2 regions of the Paraburkholderia sp. GAS33 genome follow, and region 1 is predicted to be linked to the other one. Evidence: riboswitches for the same ligand, from Rfam matches in the RefSeq annotation. Region 1 holds a riboswitch; the other holds the start of a gene.

Region 1 (15,716 bases):
GCCGCTTGCGCGAACACGGCCAGCAGATCGGCGAGGTCGCTGCGCTTGGTGGTTTCGTCTATCGAGATGCCGACGCGCGTGTCGCTCACGCGGCGCAGGTTGATGCGTTTGGCGACCGCCGCGTCGTGCAGCGCCTGGGTGCGGGCGCCGGTTTCGAACGTGAGCGTGTCGAAGAACGTTTCGTTGACGAGCGTATAGCCGAGCTTTTTCGCACCGGCCGCGAGCAGCGCGGCGACGCGGTTCACACGCTGGGCAATCGTCTTCAGACCTTGCGGGCCGTGATAGACCGCGTACATGCTGGCCATGATCGCGAGTAGCGCCTGTGCGGTACACACGTTCGAGGTCGCCTTTTCGCGGCGGATGTGCTGTTCGCGCGTTTGCAGCGCGAGACGCAGCGCGGGCTTGCCCTGTGCGTCGACAGTGACGCCAACGAGACGGCCCGGCATTTGCCGCTTGAATTCGTCGCGTACGGCGAGATACGCCGCGTGCGGACCGCCGAAGCCGACCGGCACGCCAAAGCGCTGCGTGTTGCCGACAGCCACGTCCGCGCCCCATTCGCCCGGCGGCGTGAGCAGCGTGAGCGCGAGCAGATCGGCGGCAACCACCACATAGCCGCCTGCAGCATGGACAGCTTCAGCCAGGGCACGGTAGTCGCGCACATCGCCGTTCACGCCCGGGTATTGCAGCAGCACGCCGAAGGCGTTGGCGCTCGCGGCATCCGCAGCCGGGCCAACCTTCACTTCGATGCCCACCGGTGTAGCGCGCGTCTTCACCACTTCGATGGTTTGCGGCAGCACGTCGTCGGCGACGTAGAACACGTTCGACTTCGGCTTGCCCACGCGTTGCAGCAGCGTCATCGCTTCGGCGGCGGCGGTGGCCTCGTCGAGCAGCGATGCGTTGGAGATGGCGAGGCCCGTCAGGTCGATGATCATCTGCTGGAAGTTCAGCAGCGCCTCGAGACGGCCTTGCGAGATTTCCGGCTGATACGGCGTGTAAGCCGTGTACCACGCCGGATTCTCGAGGACGTTGCGCAGGATCACCGTCGGGGTGTGCGCGTTGTAATAGCCCTGCCCGATATACGAGCGGAACACCTGGTTCTTGTCGGCCAGCTCACGCAGCGCGGCGAGCGCTTCGGCTTCGCTCTTCGGTTGCGCGAAGGGGCCGAGCGGCAGCGTTTCGGTGCGGCGGATCGTCTTCGGAATCACGGCGTCGATCAGCGCGGCGCGCGAGGCGAAGCCGAGGGCTTCGAGCATCGCCTGGCTGTCGGCCGAATCCGGGCCGATATGCCGTTCAGCGAAGGCGTCATGCACTTCGAGCGCGGCGAGCGAGAGAGGAGTGCGGTTCATCAGACGATCCGGGTGTTCGAGCTTCATGGGGTGTTCCTGGCGGTGCGGCCGTCCGCGTTCGTCGGACGCCGCACCTGACGTTTAAAGCGGGTTTGAAATAACTTACTCGCCGATCGACTTGCTGTACGCGTCGGCGTCGATCAGGCGGTCATGCGTCGCATCGGCTGCCGGCTTGATCTTGAACAGCCAGCTGTCATACGGCGTGCTGTTGACGGAGTCGGGCGTGTCGGCGACAGCCGTGTTGGCTTCGATGATTTCGCCCGAGACCGGCGCGTAGATATCGGAGGCGGCTTTCACGGATTCGATGACGGCGACGGTGTCGCCGGCGCTAACGGTCCTGCCCAGTTCCTGGACTTCGAAGAAGACGATGTCGCCGAGCGCTTCTTGCGCGTGGTCGGTAATGCCGACCGTCAGCGTGCCGTCTGCTTCGGTGCGGACCCATTCGTGCGATTCGGTGTATTTCAGATCGGCCGGGATGCTCATCGGATGCTCCTGTGCGGTGTGTACGGTAAAAACTTAAAAAGGAGGAAGCGCGCGCAACGAAAGCTTAAGCAGCAAGAACTTTGCCGTTGCGCACGAACGGCAGTTTTACCACGCTTGCGGGAAGGGCTTTGTCACGGATTTGCACGTGGACGACATCGCCGGGCTTCACGTCCTTCGGCACGCGTGCAAAGGCGATGGATTCCTGCATGGTGGGCGAGAATGTGCCGCTGGTGATTTCGCCTTCGCCGTGCGGCGTGACGACCTTCTGATGGGCGCGCAGCACGCCGGCAGCCTTGCCGTTTTCCTTTTGCAGGATCAGTCCGACAAAAGCGCACTGGCAACCGTCCGCTTCGAGCTTCGCCTTGCCGACGAAGTCGCGCGGCGAATTCAGATCTACGGTCCAGGCGAGACCGGCGTCAAGCGGCGAGACATTGTCGTCCATGTCCTGGCCGTACAGGTTCATGCCGGCTTCGAGGCGCAGCGTGTCGCGCGCGCCCAGACCTGCCGGGCGCACGCCCTGGCGCACCAATGCGTCCCAGAACTCGCAGACGGACGTGGAAGGCAGCACGATTTCGAAACCGTCTTCGCCGGTGTAGCCGGTGCGGGCAACCATCAACTCGCCGAACGGCGTGTTCTCGACGATGGCGGCGTTAAACGGCTTGAGGAGTTCGGTGGAGGTGCGGGTGGACGGCGCGACTTGCCAGACCTTTTCGCGGGCGTTCGGACCTTGCACGGCGACGATCGACAGATCGCGGCGCGGCGTGATGGTCAGGCCATAGCTGCCTTCGCCGTTGAGCTTGCCGAACCAGGCGATGTCCTTTTCTGCGGTGGCAGCATTGACCACCAGGCGGAAGTGGGTTTCGGAGAAGAAATAGACGATCAGATCGTCGATCACGCCGCCGTTCGGGTTCAGCAGGCAGGTGTAGAGCGCCTTGCCCGGCGCTTGCAGCTTGCCCACGTTGTTAGCGATTGCGTGTTCGAAAAACGCGCGGACGCGCTCACCGGCGAAATCGACCACACACATGTGCGACACGTCGAACATGCCGGCGTCGGTGCGCACCGCGTGGTGTTCGTCGATTTGCGAGCCGTAGTTGACGGGCATGTCCCAGCCGCCGAAATCGACCATGCGGGCCTTCAGCGCGCGATGGGTGGCGTTAAGCGGGGTGTGTTTGAGTTCGGTCATCAGGGCCTCAGGCAATCTCGACGGATAACAAAAAGGCCATGCGGCTTCATTCCTCGCGGCCAAAAAGCCTGCGAGCGATGCCATGCATGACCCCTCTGTCCTCGATACCTGAGAGATTGCGCTGCCGTGCGGGTTTGCAAGTGCCTGCGAGCCATCACGGTGAAACGCGCGCCCCTTCGGTGGGCAGCCTGCCTGGCTCGATGATGGTCGATGCCGGTGGCTACTGCCGCTCTCCAGAGTGCGAAAAACCGGTGCCTGATGCAGCCCGGACGATGCCGGAATCAGACGGGTTCTTCGACGCAGCCGGTCCTTTTGCCTGAGAGTTTGTGGGTGTGCCCCTTCGGCGGCGCGGCCCGCAAAAAACATGGCGGCCAACGCTCTCTCCCGACGCGTGCGGCGAATGTACGCGAGGCCCCGAGGCTTGTCAAATGAAGGCTCTGGAGAGCTATGCGGCGGTGCAGCGGGCGGCGCGAGCGCCAAAAAAAAGCGCGGGGGAATGACCCCCGCGCCTGTGCTTTCACGGCGAATTGCTGAACAGATTGACTGAGCGGCTTACTCGCCGATTGCGTGTGCTGCGCCGTCGAGTTCCTGGTTCAGCACGCGCTGCTCTTCACCCGACAGGCCACCACCATGCTGGGCAGACATGTCACGCGCTTCCTGACGGATCACGTCGAGGCGGTGATGCAGCGCGCCACCTTGCGGGGGCGGGTAATAGCCTTGATTGACGTGATTGTCGATGCGGCGGCTCAGGTTGTCGGCACGGCCGTAAACCTGATTCAGGCGCTGAACTGCGATTTCGTGCGGGTTAGGTCCCGGGGGCGGTGCCTGTTGCGGGACCACACAGGCGGCCAGCGAAGAAACCAGTGCCAGACTTGCCAGCGCACGGGTGAAACGTTGCATGCGTACTCTCCTTTTGTTGGTCGGAGTTAGCGCTTGAGCGCTTACTCCGGTCCCATGCAGTTGCCTGCGGTCGTCGTGGTCTTGATCGACGGGTAGTTCGATATCGTGAAGCAACGGCTAGCCGCAGCCACACGATGACCTGAATTCAGAAACATATTGTAACGGACCGTCCCTTTCGGAACTGTTAGCAGCGGTTGTCCGCATGTAAGCCGCGACTTGCGCGGCGATCTCAGCGGATTCGCTCGAAGGGCAGGCGCCGGCCTTCCTCTTCGCTGCGCGCGGCCAGTTCGATGATCGTCATGACGTCGACGGCGTCCTGAGGGCTGACCGGGAAACGCTCGCCATCGAGGATGGCTGCCGCCAGCGAGCGATAGAAGCCGATATAGTCGCCGTCGCGGGTCGGCAAAGCGCGTTCAGTTTCCTGATTGCTCGCGTCCAGTACGCGCAGCAGACCCGCCGGGTTGCCACCAGCAAAACCGGCGTCACCCGGGCGCAAACCCGCTCGCAACTGATCTTCCTGGGTGTCGAGTTCACGCTTGACGTAGCTGCCGCGCGTGCCGTCGATTGCAAAGCGCGGCGGCGCGAGCGCGGTGAGGGTGGTTGCGTGCAGCACGACTTCGAGATCCGCGTAGCCCAGCTGCAGATGAACGTAGTCGGTGGCGCCCCCGCCATCGCGATGCGTTTTGACGGTGGCCGACACCGTGGCGGGCGTGCCGAAGAGCGCCAGCGCCTGGTCGATCAGATGCGGCCCGAGATCGAACAGCAGGCCGCCGCCACGCGACGCTTCCTCGCGCCAACGCGGCCGCACATCCGGACGGAAGCGGTCGAAATGCGACTCGTAGTGGGTGATACGGCCCAGCTCACCGCTGGCGAGCAGGTCGCGAACGGTGAGGAAATCGCCGTCCCAGCGACGGTTGTGGAACGGCGCGAAGGTGAGGCCCCGCGCCAGCGCCAGGTTGGCGAGCGTGAGCGCCTCCGTGGCCGTCAGCGTGACCGGTTTGTCGACCACCACGTGCTTGCCGGCTTCGAGCGTGCGTTTGGCGAGGTCGAAGTGGGTGTCGTTTGGCGTGGCAATCACCACGCATTGGATGTCGTCGAGCGCGAGCAGCGCATCGAGATCGGGCACGACTTTGGCGCGCGGATAGTCAGCCCGAGCCGGCTCGGGTTTGCTTGTCGCGATCGCAGCGACCGTGGCCCGGCCGCAGTGCTCGATCACCGGCGCGTGGAAGGTGGCGCCAGCAAAACCGTAACCCATCAATCCTGTTTTCAGCGGTGCAGACATGTGAGTTTCCTGCAAGAATGCGCGCCGCTTTGCCACCGCGGCGACGACGCGCGGCCTGTAATTGTGGCATGTCCGAGCCGTCACCGGCTTCGTGTTAGCATCCCTGCCCGCACCCTCAACCCGCAACACCCCCCGCCCAAACACGATGTCCGCTGGCCTGAATCCCGCTCAAAACGAAGCGGTGCGCTACCTCGATGGTCCCTGTCTTGTGCTTGCCGGCGCAGGCAGTGGCAAGACGCGCGTGATTACGCAGAAAATTGCGCACCTGATCGAAGTCAAAGGCTTCGAGCCGCGCCATATCGCGGCCGTCACCTTCACGAACAAGGCGGCGGCGGAAATGCGCGAACGCGTCGGCAAGCTGCTCGAAGGCAAGACGCTGACCACGCCCGGTAAGGAAGGCCGCAAGGTGCCCGTCAATCAGTTGACGGTGTGTACCTTCCACTCGCTCGGCGTGCAGATTCTGCGTCAGGAGGCCGAGCACGTGGGCCTGAAGCCGCAGTTCTCCATCATGGATTCGGACGACTGCTTCGGCATGATCCAGGAACAGGTCGGCTCGACGGATAAGGGTTTCATCCGCAAGATCCAGTCGATCATCTCGCTGTGGAAAAACGGCCTGATCATGCCGGAAGAGGCGGTGGCGATTGCGGCGAACGAGGACGAGCACCAGGCGGCGATTGTCTACCGCAACTACGTCGCCACGCTGCACGCTTACCAGGCGGTGGATTTCGACGATCTGATCCGCCTGCCCGCCGAGCTCTTCGCGAAGAACGAAGCGGTGCGCGACCGGTGGCAGAACAAGCTGCGCTATCTGCTGATCGACGAGTACCAGGACACCAATGCTTGCCAGTACGAGCTGCTGAAGCAGCTGGCCGGCCCGCGTGCTGCATTCACGGCGGTGGGCGACGACGATCAGGCCATCTACGGCTGGCGCGGTGCGACCCTGGAGAATCTGGCGCAGCTCGGCAAGGATTTTCCGAAACTGCATCTGGTGAAGCTGGAGCAGAACTACCGGTCGACGGTGCGGATTCTGACGGCCGCCAACAACGTGATCGCGAACAACCCGAAGCTGTTCGAGAAGAAGCTGTGGTCCGAACACGGCATGGGCGACACGATCACCGTGACGGGCTGCAATGACGAGGAGCACGAAGCGGAATCCGTGGTGTTCCGCTTGTCGGCGCACAAGTTCGAGCGGCGTGCGCAGTTCCGCGACTACGCGATCCTGTATCGCGGCAATTTCCAGGCGCGGATCTTCGAGCAGGTGCTGCGGCGCGAGCGGATTCCTTATGTACTGTCGGGCGGCCAGTCGTTTTTCGACAAGGCCGAGATCAAGGATATCTGCGCGTATCTGCGCCTGATTGCCAACGCGGACGACGATCCTGCTTTCATCCGCGCCATCACTACGCCGCGGCGCGGCGTGGGCAACACGACGCTCGAGGCGCTCGGGTCGTTCGCGGGTCAGGCGAAGGTGTCGCTGTTTGAGGCGGTGTATATGGGCGGGATCGAGGCGCGGCTGTCGGTGCGCCAGGTTGAGCCGTTGCGCACCTTCTGCGATTTCATGCAGCGCCTCACCGACCGCGCGGAAAAAGATCCGGCCACCGAGGTGCTCAACGACCTGATGGATGCGATCCACTACGAGGCCTACCTTTACGACGCGTTCGACGAGCGCCAGGCGCAGTCGAAATGGCAGAACGTGCTGGAGTTCGTGGAGTGGTTGAAGCGCAAGGGCACCAAGCCGGAGCCGGAAGCGGGCTCCGAAGCTACGGGCTACGACAACGCGGACGGTCTCGCAGATACCGGCAAGAACCTGCTGGGCTTGATCCAGACGGTGGCGCTGATGTCGATGCTCGAAGGTAAAGAGGAAGATCCGGACGCGGTGCGGCTTTCGACGGTGCACGCGTCGAAGGGGCTCGAGTATCCGCACGTGTTTCTGGTGGGCGTCGAGGAAGGCATCATGCCGCACCGCGGCGGCTCGGACGACGCGCCGATCGACGACGCGCGCATCGAGGAAGAGCGCCGGCTGATGTACGTGGCGATTACGCGGGCGCAGCGCAGTTTGCATCTGAACTGGTGCAAGAAGAGAAAGCGCGCGCGGGAGACGGTTGTGTGCGAGCCGTCGCGGTTTATTCCTGAGATGGGACTGGACGAGGCACCGCCGCCGACGGCGGAGGAAGCGCCGATGACGCCGAAGGACAGGTTGGCGAGTTTGAAGGCGTTGTTGCAGAAGCCTTGAGGTGTGGCTTTTGCCCCTATGGCGTCCGGTGCCTTAGCGCTAGTCAGCGCCTGAACGTAAAAAATCCCTGCTCGTGTTGCCACGGTGCAGGGATTTTTCTTTGGGTCTTGCTGTTTAGCTGGTGCCCAGGCGGGGCGCAACTTAACGCTTACTTCGCTGCGCTGACCATGTAGTCGACGGCGGCCTTCACGTCGGCATCGGACGCGTTCGATCCGCCCTTAGGCGGCATCGCACCCTTGCCGTGCAGCGCATAGTTGTAAATCGTGTCCATCGGGTCCTTGAGACGCGGTGCCCATGCCGCTTTGTCGCCGAACTTCGGGGCATTCAGCACGCCAGCGGCGTGACACGCCTGGCAAACCTGCGTGTAGAGCGCCTTGCCGGCCTGCGAGGCGTCCGCGCTTTGCGCTGCGTCTCCGCCAGGCGCGGCTGCCGGTGCGCTGGCGATCGAGGCAAGCGCGGCCGCTGCCTGGGACGCTGCTGCCACGCCAGCGTCAGCCGGGGCGCCGGAAGCGGGTGCTGCCGCCGCGGCAGCGCCTGAGGCCGCTTGCGCTGCTGTCGGGGCCGCCGGTTGGGCAAAATTGCCGCCGGAATTGTTCGCCATATAGACGACGGCGCGGGCAATCTCGAAGTCGCTGTAGTCGTCCGGGCTGGTGCCGCCGCGCGGGGGCATGGCGCCCGTGCCGGTCAAGGCGGTGTGCACGAGCGTGTCGTAGCCTTGCGCGATGCGCGGTGCCCAGTCCGTGGTGTTGGTGAACTTCGGTGCGCCTGCCGCTCCGGTGGCGTGACAGGCCGAGCAGACCGCCTTGTAGACTTCCTCGCCGGTCTTGTAGACGCGCGGCGCGTTGGCGTCGCGAATGTCGACCTGGGCTAGCGGCGCGATGCGGGCGCTGACCTCGGCGTCGGAGAGACTGTCGGTACCGGCGCCGGTGCGCGTCCAGTTGTCCGCGTAGATCGCGAGCAGGACGATGATGACAACTGGAATAGCAAAACCGGCAATGATGGCGGCAATGAGCTGCCCGGGGGTCTTGATCGGGGCTTCGTGATTTGGTGCTTCGCTCATGCTTGTCTCGTCTCCCGTGGGTATTGTGAGCGGTACAGCGTGACGCCAACGACCTTATTCTTTATAGCCACTGGCGATTATAGACGGAACGTTTCAGCGGCGGCGAGGGCTGGCGGGGGTATTCAGCGGGCGTTTACCCCTATCGGCGGTTTGGGCTGGGGGATATGGGCTGGATCGCCCGTGGCGTGTGCCGGGCGGTCGGTGGACGGGTCGGCTGAAACCGGGTATCCTCTCGGTCTCGATTTGGTGCCGGTTTCACGGTTTTACGGCGCTTTTCGTGTCAATGCGCCCGTAGCTCAATGGATAGAGTACTGCCCTCCGAAGGCAGGGGTTGCTGGTTCGATCCCAGCCGGGCGCACCAATCTTGACAGGGATTCTCGCGAATCTGCCTGTTTCTGCTTTCCCGAATGACACCTAAATTACACCCGCTCGCCCGCGTATGGCGCGGAGTGTGCGTCATACGCGGTGCGTCTTGAGCCAGTCGCGCAGCGCGTCATTCATGCGCGTTTGCCAGCCGTCGCCGCTTGCCCTGAAGCGATCGATTATCTCGGCGTCGTATCGAACCGTTACCGCGACTTTGGGGTGGGCAAGCTTTGGCCGGCCACCGCGCGGCTTCATTTGCGCGAACTGTTCATCCGTCGGCTCGAATGTGTCAGGATCGTCCGCGATGCCGCGTGCAATCGCGGTTTCTTCTTCTGGTGTGTTACGAATCAATTTGGATTGCTTTTTCGTAGTGATCAATTCTCCCGGTTGTTGGCCTTGCGCTGAATGAAGCTGGTCGACCCTTCCCATCCCTGAGTCGGTCCAGGCGACCGTCACGCTGTGATGTAAAGGTTCGTGACGCTGGACCTGTGCGCGCAAAACGCACCACTGGGCCAACGATTCGGGCTCCATCTCTCCATGCTTCGACCATCACAAACGATACCGAGAAGGTAAAATTTCGTTGCACCTTGTCGGGTGCGCTTTTCTGTCAGCGCGGCGAGTCAGGTACACGGTTTGCTTTCTATTGGGGGATTTGCTGATTCCGCGGCGGCCCCTTGTTTGAACCTTCGCAGACGATTCAAAAAATGACAACTCACACATCTCCAGCGTCGCGCCATTCGAACGTCGAAACGGGTGTACCGGGCCTCGATACCATTCTCGGCGGAGGTCTGGTCGGCGGCGCTTTGTACCTGATAGAAGGCATGGCTGGCGCGGGCAAGACGATTCTGTCGAGCCAGATCGGCTTCCATCGTGTCCTCCAGGGCGAGAAGGTGCTGTATATGACCTTGATCGCTGAATCGCACGACAAACTCCTCGGGCATTTGAGCGCACTCAGCTTCTTTGACGAGAAAGCGGTCGCGGAGAAAATGTTTTTCGTCTCGGGCTATCACGCGCTTATGCAGGGCGGACTTGATGGCTTCCTCAAGCAGGTTGCCTTGAGCCTCCACCAGTACCGCCCGGGCCTGCTCATCGTCGATGGCTTTCGCAGCGCACGCGAGTTCAGTGAAACGGACCTCTCGCTGTCCAAGTTCATCCATGAGTTGAACGCGCTGGTTGCTGCCATGAACTGTACGACGTTGCTGCTGGCTCCTTTGTCGGGTAATGAGCCGCATCCCGAACATACGCTCGTCGACGGCCTGATTGAGCTCAACCGTTACAGCGATGGCATGCGCCGCACACGCGAAATTGAAGTCCACAAGATGCGTGCTCGCGATCACATGCTGGGCAAGCATTTCTTTCGTATAACGGACAGCGGCCATGTCATGTTTCCACGGCTGGAAGCACGATGTGCGGAGCAGCCTGGACCGGCCGACCTCAAGGCGCGCCTCGGATCGGGTATTCCACGTCTTGATGAGTTGCTCGGCGGAGGGTTTATAAAGGGCTCCACGACCACGCTGATGGGCGCATCGGGAATCGGCAAGACGCTGCTTGGGCTGCAGTTTCTATCGGCCGGTGCGCAACGCGGCGAAAAGTCCGTCTATCTTGGCTTTTACGAGTCGCCGCAACGGCTCATCGGCAAGGCTGAATCCGTTTCAATTCCGTTGCAGGCGGCGTGCGACGACGGGCGGCTGACCGTCCAGTGGCAACCGGCCATTGAACTGGCAATAGACGAACTGGCAGCCACCGCTCTCGCTACGGTGAAGCAGACCGGCGCGACGCGACTTGTGCTTGACGGTATCGACGGGTTTCGTGATTCAGCAATGCGCACTGGCCGGTTTGGTCTGTTCCTCAACGCATTGACTCATCAGTTACGCGCCGCAGGGGTGACAACGCTTCTCACAGAAGAAGTGCCGTTCAATTCCGATCCCTCCGTTATGCGCGGAATGCGTCTCTCGGCCATGACTGAAAATCTCATTTTGCTGCGCTATGCGGAAACCGACACGGGTCTGCATCGAATGATCTCCGTGGTCAAACAGCGCGAAAGCGCGCACGATTCTTCGCTTCGGGAGCTCGTCATTACCGAGAAGGGACTCGATGTTGTCGACGCTTTTCCGGGTGCGGCGGGTTTGCTCGGTGGCCGCGGGGCCGCCGCAGGGATTGTTGGCCGGCTCGACAGTTGACGCGCCATGAAAACGATCATGGTCGTGGATGATGAGTTCGATCTTCTGACTATCTGGAGCCTGCTGCTCGAACAGGTCGGCTATGCCGTCATGACAGCGCCCGACGGTGCGGTCGCGCTTGAGCTGATCCGCAAGGCCAGGCCGGACCTCATCCTCAGTGACTGCATGATGCCAGTCATGTCCGGCCCAGAGCTATGCGCCGCCCTCTTCGCAGATCCGGACCTGCGGTCAATCCCGATAATCCTTTGCAGCGCAGCCGTTGACATACCGCGACAGCCCAATCCGGTGATCGCCTATTGCCGCAAGCCTCTCTCACTCGACATGCTGCTTCCGATCATCGAGAAAATGTTGCCTTGAGCCAAGGCCCCTGGCGAGGGCATGAATTGGTCGTTTGATCGCTCGCGACTCCACCACATGCCGAGCATCCCAAAGTAAGCACCTATGTTTGCACGCGTCTCGCATAAAGATACTCGCGAGAAGACAAACAAACGCTGTGGCGGCGAGCGCTCCTTGGGACCGTTTCTTGCGAAATGTGGCGGCAGCGAAAAACGAAAACTGACCAATCGGTGGCCACAGATGTACTCTATCTTGCTCGTGGATGATGAGCCGCAACTTCTCACCGTCTGGTCCCTGATCCTTGTCAACGAAGGATACAAGGTGACTTGCGCGAGCAATGGCATCGAGGCGCTCGAATGCCTGAAACACGACGTGCCCGACCTCATTGTCACCGACTGGATAATGCCATTGATGGACGGGCTGACCCTAAGCCACGAGATTCGGGCTCGACCCGATCTCGCACATATCCCGATTCTCGGACAGTCAGCCACGCCGCCACCGGGCTTTCTCCAGCCCGGCTGGAATCTCTGCTTAAAGAAGCCAGTGGAAGTGGCGCTCTTTCTTACAACCGTTAGCGACTTGTGCACGCGCCCTCTAGCGGATCCCGACGGTGCAGACGAAAGCCTGTAAAAAAATGCCCGCCTCAAGGACGGGCAATTCCATATCAGCAGGCGATATGGAGAGGAGACAAGGCCACAATAGTCGCGGCATTCGCGGATTGCAACTCTCCAAAAAAGCGCCAGCTGCTGCGGAATGTGAAGCGCCGTAGCCTAACTATTTCGGCCCATCGGCTTGCCGGGAGCGGAGGGGAGATTTTTGAGGCGCTGCGGCCTTTGCCTCAAACAGGTCGGCTGGCGTTCGGACGGCTAAGGTGATCGGGGTTGCGAGGCAGTTCCGCGTCTTCAAACCCGCACATCGCACACGCACCCCACCTCAAGCATTCATCCCACCATCAACCGTAAGATTCGTCCCGGTAACGTACGACCCCTCCGGCCCAGCAACGAACGCCACCATCGCAGCAATCTCCTCAGCGCGCCCATATCGATCAAGCGCCGTGGCAGCCTTCTGCGGCACCGCCCAATCGCCCGAAGCGGGATTCAGGTCCGTATCGATCGGCCCCGGTTGAACGTTGTTGACCGTAATACCCCGGCCCCCAACCTCTCTAGAAAGCGCCTGAGTGAACATCCTGACAGCCGCTTTGGTAGCGGCGTACGGCACCAGCCCCGGCGTAATAGCCCGCTCGCCCACCGCCGAACCGATCATGATGATGCGGCCACCATCACTCAAACGCTTCAGCGCAGCCTTGGTCGTAGCGAATACGCCGCGGATGTTGATGTCGATCACCTTGTCCATCTCCTCCAGCGTCGTGTCTTCGAACGGTTTCGGAATGGCCGTGCCGGCATTGTTCACCAGCACATCAAGCTGGCCGAAGGTCGCAAAGGTCTTTTCAACCGCAGCCTCGACAGCGTTAACATCAGCAGCGTCGGCCTGAATCGCAATAGCCTTCCCGCCGCTGAGTTCAATCTCTTTGACCACGGCCGAAGCCGCGTTCGCGTCCTTCGCGTATGTGAGGGCCACGCTCGCCCCATCCGCGGCGAGGCGTTTCGCAATTGCCGCACCAATACCGCGTGAACCGCCGGTAACGAGGGCCACTTTGTGAGCTAAGTTAGACATGTCATTTCCTAAGGAGTCCGTACGCGACTCATCGCGTCACTGATTCGGTTGACGATTCATTGCCCGCTATCATTGCCCGGAGCACTTTTAGAACGGGTACCTTCCTGGCTCCGCACCATCGCAGAGATCGACGAAAACCACCTTCGTACGCTTTGAACGTCGACGGCAGTACGGCATTCGTCTGCGAGGGTTCCAGCAATCAGGCAAAGAGCTTTGTAGCGCCACCTTTAACCGGTGGCCGTGCAAGGACTATAGGTTTCCGCAGAAGGCGCAACAAAGACCTTGTGGGTAGGGGGACATGCCTTTCAGGCATAGCAGGAGCGGGCGATATCCGTGATAGGTAGCCGCGAGACAGGCGCAAGCGCTCAGAACCCGACGGTGTTTTTTTAAGTCCTTTCAGCGTATGCAGGGTCCAGCCAAACAAGGCGGCGACTCACATCGCCCCTTCTCATTACTCATCCACAAGCGGCAGCGCAGCACGTCTCCCCACTCGCTCCGCGTTCCTGCGCTGCGCCCCAAACACCACCCCCGGCCGCATAAAAAACGTCATCCCCACCCCACAAACCATCACCCCGATAGAAAGCAAAAAAGTCACATCCCAGCTCCCCAACCGGTCAACCAGATACCCCGCCACGACCGGACTAACAATCGCCGCCGTGAACCCCGTCCCACTCATAATCCCGCTCGCTGTCCCAGACCGGTCATAAGCGATATCCATCGGCACAGCCCACATAGGCCCGATATTCATCTCATTGAAGAACATCGCCGCAGCGAGGAAAACCAGCGAATACATCGGATCGTGTATGAGCAGCACGGGCAGCAACGACAACCCCGTCAACGACATACAAACCGCAACCATATAACTGCGCGCCAGCTTCAAATTCCCAGTACGCCTTAGCAACCGGTCGCTGACCAACCCACCCACCAGATCCCCAAATACCCCCGCAACGAACACCCCGGAAGTAAACAGCACCGCCTTCTTGATGTTGAGATGGAAGCTATGCATGAAGTAAAGCGGCATCCAGTCGAGCATCAACCAGAGAATCCAGTTGTAGCAAAAGTAAACCCCAGACACCGGCAACAAACGCCGATACAACCGCAACCATGTCCCCGGTACTTCCGCGGGCCGAACCGTCGGCGGCGGCAAGCTACTGATTTCCGCAGCAGTAATCCGCGGATGATCCCCAGGCTTCTCGGTATAAGTCACATACCAAAGCACCAACCACCCAGCGCTAAGCGCACCGAGCAGATAAAACGAAAACCTCCAGTTAAACGCGGTCATCAACGCGAGCACGAGCATCGGCGCCACCGCGTTCCCTAACCGCGCCGACGAGTGAGTAATCCCTTGAGCCAACCCGCGTCTGTCGCGCGTCACCCACGAAGCCATCGCACTCGTAGACGCCGGAAACGTAGCCCCTTCGCCGAGCCCCAACAGCAACCGCGCCGCAACAAGCGTCCCGAACCCACCCGCCAATCCAGTCAACGTTGTCGCCACAGCCCAGATCAAGGCACAGGCGATCAACGTCCGTTTGGCCCCAAACCGATCGCTAACCCATCCGCCGATAAACTGAAACACCACATACGGATACGCAAACGCCGAAAAGACAAAACCCAACTGCGTATTGCTCAGCCCCAGTTCAGACTTGAACTGCCCGGCAGCGGTACTTATGTTGACGCGGTCGACGTAGGTGATGAAGTACATCAGGCACAGCATCACAAGGACGGTGGTGGTCGCCTTGAGCTGGAATCGTTTCATGTCGGTCTCCTCACGTTTCCGTGTCGTTATTTCTTTGAGCCCGAGGTGAAAGCGACCACGGCGTCCCTGAAGCGGGCGCTGCCGTAAACCTCTTCGATCAGGTCTTCATCATCGAGCCGTTGTTCGACGACAATGCGCCGCAAGCTCTCCTTAACCGCTTTCTGCGTAACCGGCGACAACGCAATAAGCCGCTCCGCTAACGCATGCGCAGCGTTGCCCAGTTCATCCTGTCCGCAAACGTCATAGACATACCCGCACGCCAGGGCTTCCTCAGCCGAGAGATATTCGGCGAGCATCAACATCTTCTTGACCCTGGGCACGCCAAAAGCCGCGTGCAACCGCGCAATATTGCGCGACGACAGCGTGTTGGAAAGCGTCTTGGCGATAGGCGCGCCAAACCGCGAGGCACCGCTGCACACGCGAAAATCGCAAGCTGTCGCCAGCGCGAGGCCGCCGCCCACGGCCCATCCATCGATCACAGCAACCGTAGGGACCGGGATCCGCTCCACCGCATCGATGACCCGCTCGACAAGCGCCTCATAAGCGACGCCATCGCGTCCATCGCGGAAGTCCTTGAAGTACGAGATATCGGTGCCCGAAATAAACGACTTGCCACCCGCGCCACGGAACAGAATGCAGCGCACGGCATCGTCGCTTCCGCACTCGCTGACCGAAGCCAGCAGCGATTCATACATCGCGATCGTCATCGCGTTATGCCGTTCAGGCCGGTCGATCACAATCTCAGCCGCCCCCGACTCATGGACGGTCAATCTGACGGGTTCGTTCATGGCTTGGTCCCGTTGATTTCGGCATAGATCTCGTCGTTGTGCTCGCCTAGCAGCGGCGGATGACGACGCACCGTCTGTGGCGTGCCGAGCATCTTGACGGCAAACCCGATGTTCTTGACCTTGCCTTCGTTCGGA
Region 2 (15,716 bases), on a different contig from region 1:
CGCAATCCGGACCGTTAGTGATCCACATCTTGGTGCCGTTCAGCACATAGTGGCCGCCCTTCTTGTCCGCGCGCAGCTTCATGCTGACCACGTCCGAGCCGGCGTTCGGCTCGCTCATGGCGAGTGCGCCGACGTGCTCGCCGGACACGAGCTTCGGCAAGTACTTCCGCTTTTGCGCCTCGGTGCCGTTGCGATGAATCTGGTTCACGCAGAGGTTCGAATGCGCGCCGTACGACAGACCCACCGAGGCCGACGCCCGCGAGATTTCCTCCATGGCGATCATGTGGGCTGTATAGCCCATATTGGCGCCGCCGTACTCCTCCGACACCGTCATGCCCAGCACACCCAGGTCGCCGAATTTCTTCCACAGGTCCATCGGAAACTGGTCGGTGCGGTCGATTTCAGCGGCGCGCGGCGCGATTTCTTTCGCCGCAAAACCCGCGAGGCTGTCACGCAGCATTGCGATCTCTTCACCGAGCGGGAATTGCAAACCGGGCAGGTTACTCATTGCAGTGTCTCCAGGAATTCGTGGGATTAGCGAATTTCACGCTAGATTTACGTATACGTCAATAGGTATTTTTGAGTGATACTCAGATACGGGAAATGTCCTCCAAAGCGCCGTTTCAGCGTGCTAAACTCGCCCACACCGGCAGCCTCCAAGGCTCAAAACTGAACTGGACTCATATGATGGCCGCATCGAAGCCTGCACCGACCGCCATGGCGAGGGCCACACCCAGGACAGAGGCGCTTGCATCGCGCCGCGAGCCGGCAGGGCGTAAATCGCAGCAACGCGTGAAGGAAATCCTTCAGGCGGGCCGCGACGTGTTCTCCGAAAAGGGTTACGAACGTGCGACCACGGCAGAGATTGCGCAACGGCTCGGTATCTCCGAAGCGACCGTGTTCAGTTATTTCCGCGGCAAGCGCGAGTTGTGCGCACGGGTGATCGGCGACTGGTACGACGAAATCATCGGTGCAATTGAAGCGGGCCTGCCGCGCGACGGCAGCGTGAGGCAGCAATTCGCGTTCATCGTCCGCATGCATCTTCGTTTGATGCTGGTGAACGGCACGGATCTGTGCGCGCTGGTGCTTTCCGAGGGACGTGCGCGGCATCACGAGTTGAGCGAAGCGTTGACCGATCTGCAGCGGCGCTACACGGCCCCGCTGATGCGCGTGCTCGCCCATGGCCAGGAAACCGGTCAGATTCGTGCGGATGTGCCGTTACGGCTGCTGCGCTCGATGGTGTTTGGACCCATGGAACACGTGCTGTGGGATGCGACGCTCGCCAAGCGCCGCACGGATATCGAAGCCACTGCCGACAGTCTGATCGAGGTGCTATGGGCGGCGCTGCAGCCGCCCGATGCGGCGCTCGCCGCCCTGGTGCAGTTCCGGCATGAGGTGGGTGAAGCGAGCCGGCGGCTGGAAAAGGCACAAGCGGCAGAAGCGGCGAAGGCAGCACACAAGGCCGCCAGCGCCTAGGAATGCGCGAGGTTTACACCGGCGCCACGCCAACATAGTTCTCCGCCATCGCAGTAGCCGCTGCCCGCGAGGTAGTGACATGCTCGAGCTCCGCCACCTGCAGTTGCTGCTCGAACGGCGAGGCATCGTCGAGCCGGTGCATCATGCGCGTCATCCAGTACGAGAAGTGCTCCGCGCGCCAGACGCGTTTGAGCGCGGTAGCGCTGTAGTTATCCAGCAGATCCCGGCGGTTTTCCGCGTAAAAGGCCAGCAAGGCAGCGGTCAACACACGCACATCGGCGATCGCCAGGTTCATGCCCTTGGCGCCCGTCGGCGGCACGATATGGGCCGCATCGCCAGCCAGAAAGAGCCTGCCGTGCTGCATGGTGGTCGAGACAAAGCTGCGCATGGCAACAATGTTCTTCTGGAAGATCTTGCCGTCCACCACTTTCTGACCGTCGGAAGAATCGACCCGCGCGTGCATTTCGGCCCAGATGCGATCGTCGGACCAGTTGTCGACGGAGTCCTTCGGGTCGCACTGGAAATACATCCGCTGCACGTTCGCCGAACGGGTACTGACCAGCGCAAAACCCCGTTCGTGGCGCGCGTAGATCAGTTCGTCGGAAGACGCCGGCCCTTCGCACAGGATGCCAAACCATCCGAACGGATAGACGCGCTCATAGTCCTTGCGCAAGACCGCAGGAATCGACGCTCGCGACACTCCTTGCGACCCGTCGCAGCCAATCACGAAGTCGCACTGAAGCTCGCACGCCTCGCCTTGATGGCGAAAGCGGATTGAAGGCGTATCCGTATCGATACCGTGAATCGAAGTATCCGACACGCTAAACAGCAAGGTGCCACCCGCCTCCAGCCGCGCCGCCACGAGGTCCTTGATGACCTCGTGCTGGGCATAGACGGTGATCGAGTGGCCTGTTAGTCCGGTCAGGTCGATCCGGCGGCGCTTGCCCTCGTAAGCCAGTTCAAAGCCATGATGCAGCGCGCCCTCGGCCTTCATGCGCGCGCCGACACCGGCCTCGCAGAGCAGATCCATGGTGCCCTGCTCGAGCACGCCGGCGCGGATGGTGGATTCGATCTGCGCGCGCGTGCGCGATTCGAGCACGACGGACTCGATGCCACGCAGATGAAGCAGATGGGAAAGAAGCAGGCCTGCCGGCCCGGCGCCGATGATGCCGACTTGGGTACGCATAGATGTCTCCTGTCGCGGTCGGTGAGAGTTGGCGCTTTAGCGCCGACGCTCACCCCATGCAACGCAGTTGCGATTGGCGGTAATTGATTTGTGGATCAAGTGTGCCGACCGCGGACCGTATCGCGCAACGCTATATGACAGATAACAACTATGCCGTTTTGAGATAAGGCCGTGACTTCAGGTCAACATCGGCGTCAAGTCCGGATCGCCTTTGGCCATCGCCCGCTGATAAGCAGGCCTTGCACCGATGCGCTGCAGGTACGCGAGTATGTTGGGATAAGGCGTGAGATCGAGAGGATGGAACAGGCGCATCGTGGTCAGCGAGAAAACGCTCATGATGTCGGCTGCGGTGAATTCGCTGCCCGCGAGATAGTCGTTATGCGCGAGGCGCGTCTCGACCAGTGCCAGCACTTTTTCAAGGCGATCGAGCGACGACGTTTGAACCGGATGGTCCGGCGCCAGTCCGCAACGTCCCACAGTCATGGTTCGAAGCATGACCGGCTGCAGATTGCCGTTGGCGAAGTGAAACCAGTAGAGATACGAAGCAAAATCCGCATGGTCCGATGCGTGCTGCAAACGTCCATGACCATAGCGGGCGAGGATGAACTCGACGATAGCAGCGGACTCGGCCAGCAACATGCCGTCGACTTCCACAAGCGGCGCCGCGCCAAGCGGATGCAGCGCCTTCAGCTCCGGCGGCGACAGGCGCGTGACGGAGTCGCGCGTGTATTTCTCGAGCTCGTAGGGAACGCCGAGCTCTTCGCAGAGCCACACGATCCGTTCGGATTGCGAGTGGCCCAGGTGATGGATCTTCAGCATGTAACTTTCCTTGTAAGAAGCGTGGCGGTGATCAGGCGGGGTTCAATGGACAAGCGTGCCACCTCGCGTTTCAGGTTCCATATAACCTGAATTCCAATACGTTAGCGTGAAAGTCGCCACTCTTGACATGGTCGCGCTCGCAACTCATGGACACATGCGATCGGATTTGCCAGGATAAGGGAAGGCATCGAACTTGCTGAGCCCCTTGGAAAAGTCGTCGCACCACGCGGCACCCCAAACAACGAGGACAACCGCATATGGCAACGCGCACGAAACCGCAGATCAGGGTCGGCATTGGCGGCTGGACGTACGCCCCATGGAGAGGCGTGTTCTATCCAGAGGACCTGACGCAAAAGCGCGAACTGGAATACGCGAGCCGCCAGTTGACCACCATCGAAATCAACGGCACCTTCTACGGTTTGCAAAAGCCCGAGAGCTACATGAAGTGGCACGACGAGACACCCGACGATTTCGTGTTCTCGCTCAAGGCGCCGCGCTACGCAACCAACCGGCGCGTGCTGGCAGAAGCCGGTGACAGCATGGAGCGCTTCTTCGCCAGCGGCCTCACCCACCTGAAAAACAAGCTCGGGCCGATCAACTGGCAATTCGCCACAACCAAGCAATTCGATGCAGAGGATTTCGAAGCATTTCTGACGCTGCTGCCCAAAAAGCTGGACGGGCTCACGTTGAGGCATGCGGTCGAAGTCCGGCACGAGAGCTTCCGTAGCGAGGCCTTTGTCGCGCTGGCGCGCAAATACGGCGTCGCTATCGTGCTCGCGGCGGAAGGCGAGTATCCGCAGATCGCCGACCTCACCGCGCCCTTCGTGTACGCCCGGATCATGGGGACTTCCGAAAAGCAGGCCCAGGGCTACTCGAAGAAGGCGCTCGACACATGGGCGGAACGGGCCAGCCAGCTCGCCGCGGGCACAGTACCGGACGACCTCGAACCGGTCGCGGCAGACACCGGCGCGAAAAAGGGACGCGACGTATACCTCTACGTGATCAGCGGCTTCAAGGAACGCAATCCCGCAGCAGCGCTAGGGATCATCGAGCGACTACATCAATAACTCATCCGCCCTCGAAAGAAACAGCTTCAACACTGCAGACGTATTCGATTTGCTGTAGCCGATCACCAGATCGATCGTCGGCGCCTCGCCTTCGAGCGGACGGCTCACTACCGACCATGGCAGCAGATTGTTCGCGTACTCGGGCATCAGCGCCAGACCGCGCGTAGAGGCTACTAACGACATCGCCATCGCGAGGTTGTCGACACCATGTTCGGGCGCGACCTCAATCGCCTTGTCCTTCAGATACTTCAAGATCACCTGATGCAGCACCTTGGCCTTGTTGGTCGCCATGATGAAAGGCTCACCCGCGAAATCCCCGGGGCGGATGGTGGCCCGCTCAGTGAGGCGGTGATCGCTCGGCATCAGCACGACCAGTTTCTCCTGGCTCACGACGCGATAGTCGAGATCGAAGCCCGGTTCCGCGCGTAGAAACGCGAGGTCGAGCTTGCCGCGCGCGAGGGCGTCCGCCAGATCCGGCGAGTAGTGGCTCGACACCGTCACGTCGACCTTCGGCAATTCCTCGCGCAACACCTGCATCGCGCGCGGCAACCACGTCATTTCCTGCCCTGTCAGAAAGCCGAGCGCAAAGACCGGCTTGCTCGGCTGCGCCGCGCGCCGCGCCGCTTCGCCCGCTGCATCCACCTGCGAGAGCGCGAGCCGCGCGTGATCGAGAAACGCCTTGCCTGCGGCCGTCAGTTCGACCCCGCGCGCGCTGCGGCTAAACAGGTCGGCACCGACCTCCTCCTCCAGATCGCGGATCTGCCGGCTCAACGACGGCTGCGAAGTGAACAGCCGACGCTCGGCCGCGACCGTCAGGCTGCCGGTCTCGGCAACCGCAATGAAATACCGCAAATGGCGTAGTTCCATAGGCCCTCGAATTCGATCCATGCCTGATAGGCATGCCTGCCAGCTTACAAAGTCTTTTAGCTTTCGACAAGACCTCACTACATTACCCATCAGGCGGCGACGGGACGGCGGTCCACTCATTCAATCCATGCTTGCAATATATATCTACCCAGCAAAGGAAAGATCATGGCTCACTTGTTCACTCCCAGGAACGTCGGCGCTTTCGGTGTTCGGCGCCGAGCGCGTAGGTGTACGGATCTCGCCGTCCGTCGAATGGGGCGGTATCTCCGATAGCAACCCGGAAGCCACCTTTAGCTACGTGGCTAAAGTACTCGACGGTTACGGTTTGGCCTATCTTCACGTGATCGAACCGCGCATCAAAGGAGACGGCACGTTGCATGAAGGTCACGCACCGGTGGCGGTGAAGTATCTGCGCGCGCACTTCTCAGGTCCGATCATCGCCGCAGGCGGCTTCAATGGCGCCAGTGCTGAAGCGATCGTCGCATCCGGCAATGCCGATCTGGTGGCTTTCGGTCGTCACTTCTCGTCGAACCCGGATCTGCCCTATCGCCTGCAGCACAACCTGCCGCTCACGCCATACGTGCGCTCCGCGTTCTGGGGCGGCGACGAAAAGAACTACTCGGACTTCCCGGCTTACGAAGAAGCCGAGACGGTGTGCTCCTGAGCACTCGCCGTAACGCTCAACGCACGACACCACCAGCATCCACTCACATCACGAGGTTTCTATGTCACGCACAGTTCAGTTTGCCAAAGCCGGCGCTCCCGAAGTGCTCGAATTCGTCGAGCATCAGGTGCGCGCCCCCGGCCCGCATGAAGTTCGCATTAAAGTGAAGGCAATCGGCATCAACCGCGCCGAATCGATGTGGTGTCTCGATGACTATATCGAGCCCGTCAAGTTTCCGGCCGTTCTGGGGTACGAGGCCGCCGGCGTCGTCGATGCGGTGGGACCGGAAGTGAACGGCATCGCGGCCGGCGACGAAGTCAATGTCATGCCGTCGTTCTCGATGAACAGCTACGGCACGTACGGCGAAATCGTCATCGTGCCGGAACATGCGGTCGTGAAGCATCCCAATTCGCTGTCCTATGCTGAGGGCGCCTCGGTGTGGATGATGTTCGTCACTGCATACGGCGCGCTGATCGAAGACGCCAAGGTCACGAAGGGCGACTTCGTCATCATTCCGGCGGCCTCGAGCAGCGTGGGACTTGCGGCGATCCAGATCGCCAATTACGCGGGCGCAACCTCGATCGCGCTCACACGCACCTCGGAAAAGCGTCAGCAGTTGCTCGACGCCGGCGCGGCACACGTGATTGCCACGGAAGAAACCGACCTGGTGCAAGAGGTCAAGCGCATCACGGGCGGCAATGGCGCACGCGTCGCCTTCGACCCGGTCGGCGGCCCGACCTTGACCAAGCTGGTCGAGGCGCTGTCCTTCAACGGCATCCTGTACATCTATGGCGCGCTCAGCACCGATGTCACACCGCTGCCGATCCTCGACATGATCGCCAGGGTCATCACCGTCAAAGCTCACAACATCTGGCTGACGAGTGGTGACGAGGCCCGGCGCAAGGCCGCAGTCGAATATGTCCTGAAGGGACTGGAAAGCGGCGCGCTCAAGCCGGTGATCGACCGCACCTTCAAGTTCGACGAAATGGTTGAGGTGCACCGCTATCTGGAGAAAAACGGCCAGTTCGGCAAGATCGTCGTCACTGTCTGAGCACAAGGGGCGCCTCGCCGCGCCCCTTCATTGTTGGCCGAACCCAAACATTGTTTTCAGGGAACGCGCATTTATCTCGCGTGAGCCGGCCGATAAGATGCGTTCGAGGGTGTCGCCAATGACACCAGCCTTCCGCCTTCAGCCCCGTTGTGCCGCGCGCCGTCACGACGGGCGTTCGCGTCTTTGCGACGCGTCGCGGGTTGCCGCGCTCAGCCGTCCCGACCCGTCGTGGCGGGCAGAGGCGGTCCCGGGGAGCGGAATCAGATAAAGGATTCGACGTGAACGTTACAGGACCCGAGCCAGACCTGGCAGCCACGATGAACGCACCCACGGGGCGCAGCCGGCACCTGAAGGCAGATGCGGCGCAGCGTAACACTGTGGTTGAACGTGCCTTTTCGACCGCTGGCGAGGCGCTTGCGCGTCCCCGCCTCGCAGATCCATGGGCAGTGGTGATTGCCGGATTGAAAGAAAGCGCCTTGTCCACGCAGGACGAGATGGGTGATAGCGATGTGGAAGAAGCGGCGGCTACGGGCCGCATGCAAGGCGCGCCTCGCCTCTCCGCGACGCGCTCCGGTCGCGATTGCGCCAACCCGGCGCGCCGAGGTGCAGCGGCTGATCGTTCGCGCGGAAGGGCCGCCGAAAACAAAAGCGCCGTGGTGACGTTTGTCGAGCGTTTCACCGCCAAATCGGTTTCGATTACGTGGCGCGACTCCACCGCCGCCAACTACTGCGAACAGTTGTGGATTCGCAGGATCGCGCGCTCGCAGGGCATTTGCGCCATCACGGGATCCAGCATCGTACGCGGCGACGCGGTTTATGGGCCCGCAGGCCGCACTGCGGCACGGCCGGCCAATGCCGCGCAAATGGTGCTCGCCGAAGCGATCGAGGAACTCGAAGCGTCGCTGTAACGCGCATCGAATCTGCAGGGTGGTCTTCCGGCCGCGCGACGGTACCACAGCGCGGCCAGATCACCAGGCTGTGGCTGCCTGGGAGGTTTTTTTGATCTTCCGGTCGTGCACGCCCCAACATACTTTCATTTCCCCGACACCCTCCTATAGCAAGCCTCATTGGGCCACTCAGCGCCCATCATGCGGCATTGCGTTTGCAGCACATGCCCGCGAGGCATGGCCACCAGCCCACAAAGTCTTTTTCCTTTGTGCTGTGCACCCCTAAATTAGCTCTCATGGCAGCGACGCGAACGTCCACCCCCCGCGCGTCACAGCTCTGAACTACCGGATGACGAACACGCATCCGAACTTCACAGGCACAGCAGCTTTTAACCTCACTGGAGATTGACCATGACTAGCCTGACTGGAAAAACCGCTCTCGTCACCGGCGCTTCGCGTGGCATCGGCCGCGCCAGCGCCCTCGCACTCGCCAGACAGGGCGCAGAGGTCCTGATTCACTACAGCAGTGGCGAGAAGGAGGCCGACGCTGTCGTTGCCGAGATCCGCGCAGCCGGCGGCAAGGCAGAGAAGGTTGGCGCCAATCTGCGTGCGGCAGACGGTCCGCACAAGCTAGCAGCAGCGGTGCGTGAAATGGTCGGCGAACGGCTGGACGTTCTGGTGGCCAATGCCGGCATCTCCAAGGCCGCGAGCATCGAGGACACCACCGTTGAAGATTTCGACAATCTGTTCGCGGTGAATGTGCGGGCGCCCTATTTCCTCGTGCAACAGCTGCTGCCGGTGCTTGGCCAGGGCAGTAGCGTCGTACTGCTGTCGTCGCTTGCCGCCCATTCCGCGGTGGGCGTGCTGTCGGCCTATGCCTCGACCAAAGGCGCGGTCGATACGCTCGTCAAGCATTTCGCCTCCGCACTCGGCGAACGTGGCATTCGCGTGAATGCGGTTGCGCCTGGCGTAGTCGCCACCGACATGTCGAACTTCACGAAGACGGATGCCGGTCGCGACATCACGCTAGGCATGCAGGCATTGAAGCGCATCGCGCAGCCCGACGACATTGCCGGTGCGGTCGCGTTCCTCGCTTCCGATGCGGCCCGCTGGGTCACTGGCGACACGCTGCACGTGGATGGCGGCTCGAAGCTCTGATTGAACAGTAATCTGGAGGCGGCCTTTGTTATTTCGCCGGACGTCCGAACGCGTATGGTCTAGCCTGTCTTCATGTGATCGAACCGCGTGTGACAGGCATCGAGACACTCGTGGAAGACCTGGCCACCGGTCGCGTCATCGTTCCTGCGCAAAATCGTCAAAGGGCCGATCATAGGGGCAGTGGCCCGCAACACCCGTCTCGCCGAGCGCGGCCCACGCTGCGCGGCGAATCAACCCAAGGAGTGTTTCAATGTCAAGCAACCTGAACCAGACAGGCAAGACCGTCAAGATTCCAGGCGCCGATCATCCGATCACCGTCGAGCCGAACCCGGCGCGCATCGTCGTCAAGCTCGGGGGCAAGGTGATCGCCGACACCCGCGAAGCATTGACGTTGCGCGAAGCGGCCTACCCTGCTGTCCTGTACATCCCCAGAAAGGACACGGACATGACGCTGCTGGAGCGCACCGAACATACGACCTATTGTCCGTACAAGGGCGATTGCTCGTATTTTTCGATCCCGTCGGGCGGAGAGCGTTCGGTGAATTCGGTCTGGACCTATGAACATCCGTACACGGCAGTCGCGGCAATCAAGGACCACCTCGCCTTCTATCCGGACCGTGTAGATTCGATCGAAGTGCACGCCTGAGCCGGCGAACTTCGCGACTTCATGACGGTTATGACTTACCGCGTGAGCAGCGTCCCAGCTTGCTCACGCGGTCTCTCTCTTCAACGATCTTCCACAGACGACCGCTCACCCGCCAAACACCTCGACCATCTGGGCATTGAACCCGTTCACGAGTTCATGTTCACCCGGCCCGGGATTGCCGCGGAACAGCACGGTCGCATCCACCAGCACCTCATCGGTGTCCGTACCGAGCACTGCGATAGTCTCGTTGATAAACGCATCCAGCGGCATCGCCTGTTCAGCTTCGCGGCTGTTCATCAGGTCGGTGCGCACCCACGGCGGCGCGATTTCGAGGACTCGCACCGTGGTATCGCGCAACATGAAGCGCTGCGACATGATGTATGAATGCAACGCGGCCTTGGTCGACGAATACACTGCAGTCACGGCCAGCGGCACGAACGCCAGCACTGAGGTCGTATAAGCGACCACCGCATTGTTCTTCGTCTTGAGATGCCCGAGCAGCGCCGAGGTCATGCGGATCGGCCCGATCAGATTGGTCTCGACGGTAGAAACCAGCAGCACATCGTCGATCCGGCCCGCAGCGCTATCCGGTTGCATGATGCCGGCGTTATTGATCAGCACATTGAAGTCGGGATAGTCGCGGATCAGTTGCGCCGCGGCCCGCTCGATGCTTGCCGCGTCAGTCATGTCCAGCTCGATGGCGGCCATGCCGGGGTTGGCTGCGACCACCTCGTCGAGAAGGCCGCGACGGCGTCCGCTAATGATCACCTTGTTGCCGCGCTGATGCAGCGCCTCGGCCAATGCGCGCCCGATACCCGAGGTGCCGCCTGTGATAAAAATCGTGTTTCCTGTCAGTTTCATGATGGTGTCCTAAATAATGTTCAAGGCATCGTGGTTTCGAAGTCCAATGTTTCTGGGCTAGGACTTCACTCCGGGAAACGGTCGCCGAACATCGGCAGACCGCTCGCGGATTGCTCCCTGGTTGCCTCGTCCTGCAATACGTCCCAGTGCTCGGCGAGCTTGCCGTCTTCGAAGCGGACCACGTCCGCTGCAATCCACGCGGCTGGCCTGCCGCTGCCGGAGAAACGGCCATGCGCGATCACGTAGTCGCCTTCGGCCACGATCAGCTGGTTCTCGTAACGTAGCGTGTCAGGCAGCGTGCGGATCAGACCGAACAGCCCGTCGCGCCCCGGTGCAATGTGTGCGCTGTGCTGGATATAGCGGTCCGACCAGAAGCGTTCGGCGGCCGCGTAGTCGCGCTTATTGAAAAGCGTATCGAAAGCCTCGAGGACGAGGGCCTTGTTCTGCTCAGGCGTGGTTGTGCTCATGTCAGTCTCGATAGATGAAGGTAGATGAGTCGAAGCGCCGCCGGACATCTCGGACGTCGACGGAACGCAGAGCCGGAACGGTTGCGTGGTGAAGTAAAGATAAGGGCGGCTGAACGGCAGCGGTAGCCGCTCTTTTTCGCTATCTCTTATGTATGCGGCGCATAGATGGCCGCGCTTCACGGCGCAGATCGGCCATGAGGTGTTCGACGACTGCGCGCCCTGCCGCGCGGGTTGCCCGGCCCATTGGAAAGTACGCATGCACTGGGACGGCGTCGGTCGTCCAGTCGGCGAGCAGCCTGACGAGCGAACCGTCGGCCAGCTCGCGCCGGCAGGCCCATTCGGTCGTGGAGGTAATGCCGATACCTCCTACCGCGGCGGCGACAGCGCCCTCGTTTTCATTGGTCGAGAAATGCGCTTCGAGATCGACCACCACCTCTTCGCCGGCACGCTCGAATTTCCAGCCCGACGGGACCACCGACGCCGGCCCGCCGACGATGCGATGCCGCGTGAGATCCTCCGGCCTCTCCGGCGCGCCATAACGGTCCACATAGTCGCGCGAGGCGATGATCACGCGCTGGATCTGCGTAATCAGCGTGGCGGTTGCGCTCGAATCGACCAGCCGCCCGAGCCGGATAGCGACATCCACCGCGTCCTTGACGAGATCCTGCGGACGGTCGCCCAGCAAAACCTGCAGACGTAGCTCCGGATGAAGTTCGAGAAACGGTGTTAGACGCGGGATGACCTCGCGAATCGCCACACTGGCCGGCATGCTCATGCGCAGCATGCCGCGCAGTTCGCCGCCATCGCGCACGCTGTGTTCGGCGTCTTCGAGCGCGATCAGGATTGAATCGAGACGCGCGAGGAACTCGGCGCCGGCCTCGGTCAGCACGACGGCACGCGTGGTCCGCGTGAGCAGCCGCGCGCCGAGGTCGGTTTCCAGATCGGCGATGATGCGCGATACCTGCGATTGCGACAGCCCGCATTCGCGCGCCGCAGCGGAGAAGCTGCCAAGACGGGCGACGCGGGTGTAAAGCTTGAGGGAGAGGATGTCCTTCACGGTGGCGGCTGTAGGTGGTTGCTGGAGGCGGGTGAGCCTGGGCAAAGGCTATACGATTGATGCATATTTCGCAAATGTCAGGCGAATCCAGTGCATGGTTGCCGGGCCGCGTGTCATCCTGATGTTCGAACCAGGTCGCATTGCAAAAATCGCTTGCCCTATTTTTTGGGAAAGGCTACCTTTACGCCGTTCTACACGCTGTCGCGGGAGAGACTGTCACGCCGAAAGGCGGTGGCGGCGCCGACGGAGCAACCGCCCCGGAAACTCTCAGGCACAAGGACCGCCCAGCGGGAACATCTGGAGAGCGGCGCTTTCAGCGCCCACCGAAGGGGATTTCCGTCCGCCCGGCAACGGGGTGCGCACGGAAAGAAACTCTCAGGTACATGGACAGATGGGGCATGGAAGCCGGAAACGGCCGTGCTCACTCACTCTGGACCATGACATGTCACGTATCGCCATCATCGGCGCCGGCATTACCGGCGTCACGACCGCTTACGCCCTTGCGCAACGCGGCTTCAACGTCACCGTGTTCGAACGCCATCGCTATGCTGCGATGGAAACCTCTTTCGCCAACGGCGGCCAGCTCTCGGCCAGCAACGCGGAAGTGTGGAACAGCACCGCGACGGTCCTCAAGGGCCTGCGCTGGATGCTGACCCGCGACGCACCGCTCCTGCTCAATCCCCTGCCGAACTGGCACAAGTACTCGTGGATGGGTGAATTTCTGCGGCAGATTCCGCACTACCGCGCGAACACGATTGAAACCGTGCGGCTCGCGATTGCCGCGCGGCAGCATCTGTTTTCGATGGCGGAACGCGAGGGGATCGATTTCGACCTCGAACGGCGCGGCATCCTGCACGTGTACAAAACCCGCAAGGAGTTCGATGCAGCCGCGAAGGTGAATGCATTGCTCAAGGAAGGCGGTCTCGAGCGCGAGCCCGTAAGCGCTGACGAAATCCACCGGATCGAGCCCGCGCTCGACGGCACCTTCCACGGCGGTTTCTTTACACCGTCCGATTCGACCGGCGATATTCACAAGTTCACGCGCGGTCTCGCTCAGGCATGCGAGCGCCAAGGTGTCGAATTCCATTACGACACGGAGATTGCTTCGATCACGCGTGATCAGACTGGCGCATTCAGCATTGCGGCCACGAAAACGGGGCAGCCGTTTCAGCAGTCGTTTGCGCGGGTTGTGGTGTGCGCCGGTGTCAGGAGCCGCGAATTCGCCTCGATGCTGGGCGACCACGTCAACATCTACCCCGTCAAAGGTTATTCGATCACCGTCTGTCTCGACGATGAAGCGAGCCAGCAAGGCGCTCCGTGGGTCAGCCTGCTCGACGACAGCGCGAAGATCGTCACCAGCCGCCTCGGCGCCGATCGCTTCCGCGTGGCAGGAACCGCTGAAATCAACGGCTTCAACCGCGATATCAGGGCCGAACGGATTGCGCCCCTGGTCGACTGGACGCGCCGTTATTTTCCGCAGGTGAATACGTCGCGCGTCATACCGTGGGCCGGTCTGCGCCCCATGCTGCCGAGCATGTTGCCGAAGGTGGGCAAAGGCCGTTTGCCGGGCGTGTTCTATAACACCGGCCACGGGCATCTCGGCTGGACACTTTCGGCGGCCACGGCTGCAGGTGTAGCGGACGTGATCGAGCAGACCAGCCAGCGCGCGGCCTAGCCCTCTCCGGCTGCTCGCGGGCGTTCAGAAGCAGCTTGCGCTCTCGCCTCAACGTGTGCATCATGCATATATGCACACTGCACACGTTGAGGCATCGCCATGACGCAGCGCACCGAAAACCTCCTCGGCGTACTCGCCCTGCTGGTGACAGACGAGATGAACGCGCAAAACACCGTGGCCACCCTCGCCGGCCCCACGGCGCGCGCCATGCTCAATGCCGTTGGCCAGTACCCCGATTCGTCCATCGAAGTACTGCGCGATGCGGTGGACCTTTCGCATCCGGCGGCAGTCCGTGCGGTGGCGGGGCTTGTCGAAGCGGGCCTGATCGAGAAAAAGCCCGGCCCCGACAAGCGCGCTGTAGCGCTCGCCCTCACCGCCGCCGGCAAGCGTGAAGCAAAGCGCATGCAGGCCGCGCGCGAACGGATGTTGCAGCGCGTGGTCAGCCGTCTCGACGCGGACGAACGCATCGTGTTCGAAGACCTGCTGATCAAGATTCTCTGGCATGAAACGCGTGATCCAGCGCATGCCATGCAGTTGTGTCGTCTGTGCGACGAGGGCCCTTGCCTGAAGGCAGGCTGCCCGGTCGAATGCCGTGACCAGGGCTTGCCCATGCCACAGCGGAGCGGCGCATGAATGCCGCGGTCTCTGCACGCTGGCGTGCGATTGGAGCGCTGACCGCCGTGTCGGCGTTCACGCAGATCGGCCAGTTCGGCATCGGCTTCATGGTCTTGCCTGTCTGGCTGGCTCATCAAGGGCTCGACGCACCGCGAGCCGGGCTCTTTTCCGCAGTTCAGTGGGCGGGCATGTTTACCGGGTTGCTTTCGGCGCCACGACTGGTGGAGCGGTTCGGCGCCAGGCGCACCGTGTTGCTCGCGCTGGCGGCAACGGTCATCGCCTTCGCCAGCATCCGCGCACTAACCTGGCCTCTATGGATCGTCCCCGGCTTTCTGATCGGGCTCGGCATGGGGCTGCGCTGGATCGCGAACGAGACCTGGCTTTACCGGCTGGTTCCTGCGGATGCCAGCGGGCGCGTGGTCGGCATGCACGAAGCGTTGATCGCCGTCGCGGGGGTGATTGGTCCAGCGCTGGCCGCGTGGTGCGGAGTCGACGGGCCAATCATTTTTATAGCCGGCGCGGCATGTACGTTCGCCGCGGCCGTCCCGCTCTGGCTGGCAGGTTCCGATGCCGCCGATGATGCAAACACACAAAGCAGCCAACTCGCTCGTGCGTCCGGGGTTCATGAAGTTCCTGAGGATACCGAATCTGACGAAGCCGCCGATGCGCTCCAGGCCGCCCGGTCGGCTCAGCGCGCCGCCAGCAGACAGGCAAACGGTATCGACCCGCTGATCGCCCTGGGCATGGTGGTCGTGGTGGTAGGCGGCCTGGGCGATGGCGCGCTATTCGGCCTCTTTCCCCTCTTCGCCAATGGCCGCGGCCTAAGCGTCACACAGACCGCCACACTGCTGACGTGTTTCGGCGTTGGCGGCATGGTCCTGCAGTTTCCGGTCGGCTGGCTAGTGGATCGCACCGGCCTGCCGACAGCGGTCATGTTTTGCGCCGCAATCAGTGCGCTATCGATTGTCTCGTTCGGACTCGCAGCGCCCGCTTCATGGCTGCTCGGCGCGAGCGCGCTGCTGCTAGGCGGTCTGAACAGCGCATTCCTCACGCTCGGCGTCTACGCCGCGGCCTCCGGCGCGAAAGCTGCACTCATCCGCAATATGCGGCTGATTTCGCTGACTTTCTGCGCCAGTTCGATTGTCGGCCCTTTGCTCGCCGGTTTTGCAATGAAAGCGCTCGGCAACGACATGCTGATATGGCAGTTGGCGCTGGCAAGC

What was found. A riboswitch is a leader RNA that binds a small molecule or an ion and turns the genes downstream of it on or off. The one in region 1 is predicted to bind glycine.
Region 2: it holds a riboswitch for glycine, as region 1 does, so the genes downstream of both, P3T24_RS02555 (D-amino acid dehydrogenase) here and gcvT (glycine cleavage system aminomethyltransferase GcvT) in region 1, are expected to answer to the same signal.

Annotation. Positions count from the first base shown of each region.
Region 1 is NZ_JBNDMP010000005.1:74,219-89,934, reverse strand. Features, by position in the region: gene gcvP (aminomethyl-transferring glycine dehydrogenase) at 1-1,373, opposite strand, end outside; gene gcvH (glycine cleavage system protein GcvH) at 1,449-1,829, opposite strand; gene gcvT (glycine cleavage system aminomethyltransferase GcvT) at 1,894-3,012, opposite strand; glycine riboswitch at 3,098-3,259, opposite strand; glycine riboswitch at 3,306-3,409, opposite strand; gene P3T24_RS16925 (hypothetical protein) at 3,565-3,912, opposite strand; gene P3T24_RS16920 (oxidoreductase) at 4,142-5,194, opposite strand; gene P3T24_RS16915 (UvrD-helicase domain-containing protein) at 5,340-7,424, shown strand; gene P3T24_RS16910 (c-type cytochrome) at 7,573-8,484, opposite strand; tRNA gene P3T24_RS16905 (tRNA-Arg) at 8,770-8,845, shown strand; gene P3T24_RS16900 (BrnA antitoxin family protein) at 8,941-9,222, opposite strand; gene P3T24_RS16895 (RAD55 family ATPase) at 9,552-11,027, shown strand; gene P3T24_RS16890 (response regulator) at 11,034-11,384, shown strand; gene P3T24_RS16885 (response regulator) at 11,469-11,993, shown strand; gene P3T24_RS16880 (SDR family NAD(P)-dependent oxidoreductase) at 12,297-13,037, opposite strand; gene P3T24_RS16875 (MFS transporter) at 13,489-14,793, opposite strand; gene P3T24_RS16870 (enoyl-CoA hydratase) at 14,820-15,581, opposite strand; gene P3T24_RS16865 (CaiB/BaiF CoA transferase family protein) at 15,578-15,716, opposite strand, start outside.
Region 2 is NZ_JBNDMP010000001.1:553,062-568,777, reverse strand. Features, by position in the region: gene P3T24_RS02625 (isovaleryl-CoA dehydrogenase) at 1-508, opposite strand, end outside; gene P3T24_RS02620 (TetR/AcrR family transcriptional regulator) at 718-1,476, shown strand; gene P3T24_RS02615 (4-hydroxybenzoate 3-monooxygenase) at 1,490-2,662, opposite strand; gene P3T24_RS02610 (glutathione S-transferase family protein) at 2,840-3,481, opposite strand; gene P3T24_RS02605 (DUF72 domain-containing protein) at 3,739-4,548, shown strand; gene P3T24_RS02600 (LysR family transcriptional regulator) at 4,537-5,415, opposite strand; partial or broken gene P3T24_RS02595 (alkene reductase) at 5,615-6,079, shown strand; gene P3T24_RS02590 (zinc-dependent alcohol dehydrogenase family protein) at 6,141-7,130, shown strand; gene P3T24_RS02585 (DUF3331 domain-containing protein) at 7,409-8,038, shown strand; gene P3T24_RS02580 (SDR family NAD(P)-dependent oxidoreductase) at 8,429-9,175, shown strand; gene P3T24_RS02575 (DUF427 domain-containing protein) at 9,426-9,821, shown strand; gene P3T24_RS02570 (SDR family oxidoreductase) at 9,927-10,682, opposite strand; gene P3T24_RS02565 (nuclear transport factor 2 family protein) at 10,748-11,149, opposite strand; gene P3T24_RS02560 (LysR substrate-binding domain-containing protein) at 11,289-12,206, opposite strand; glycine riboswitch at 12,494-12,607, shown strand; gene P3T24_RS02555 (D-amino acid dehydrogenase) at 12,649-13,881, shown strand; gene P3T24_RS02550 (MarR family winged helix-turn-helix transcriptional regulator) at 13,981-14,514, shown strand; gene P3T24_RS02545 (MFS transporter) at 14,511-15,716, shown strand, end outside.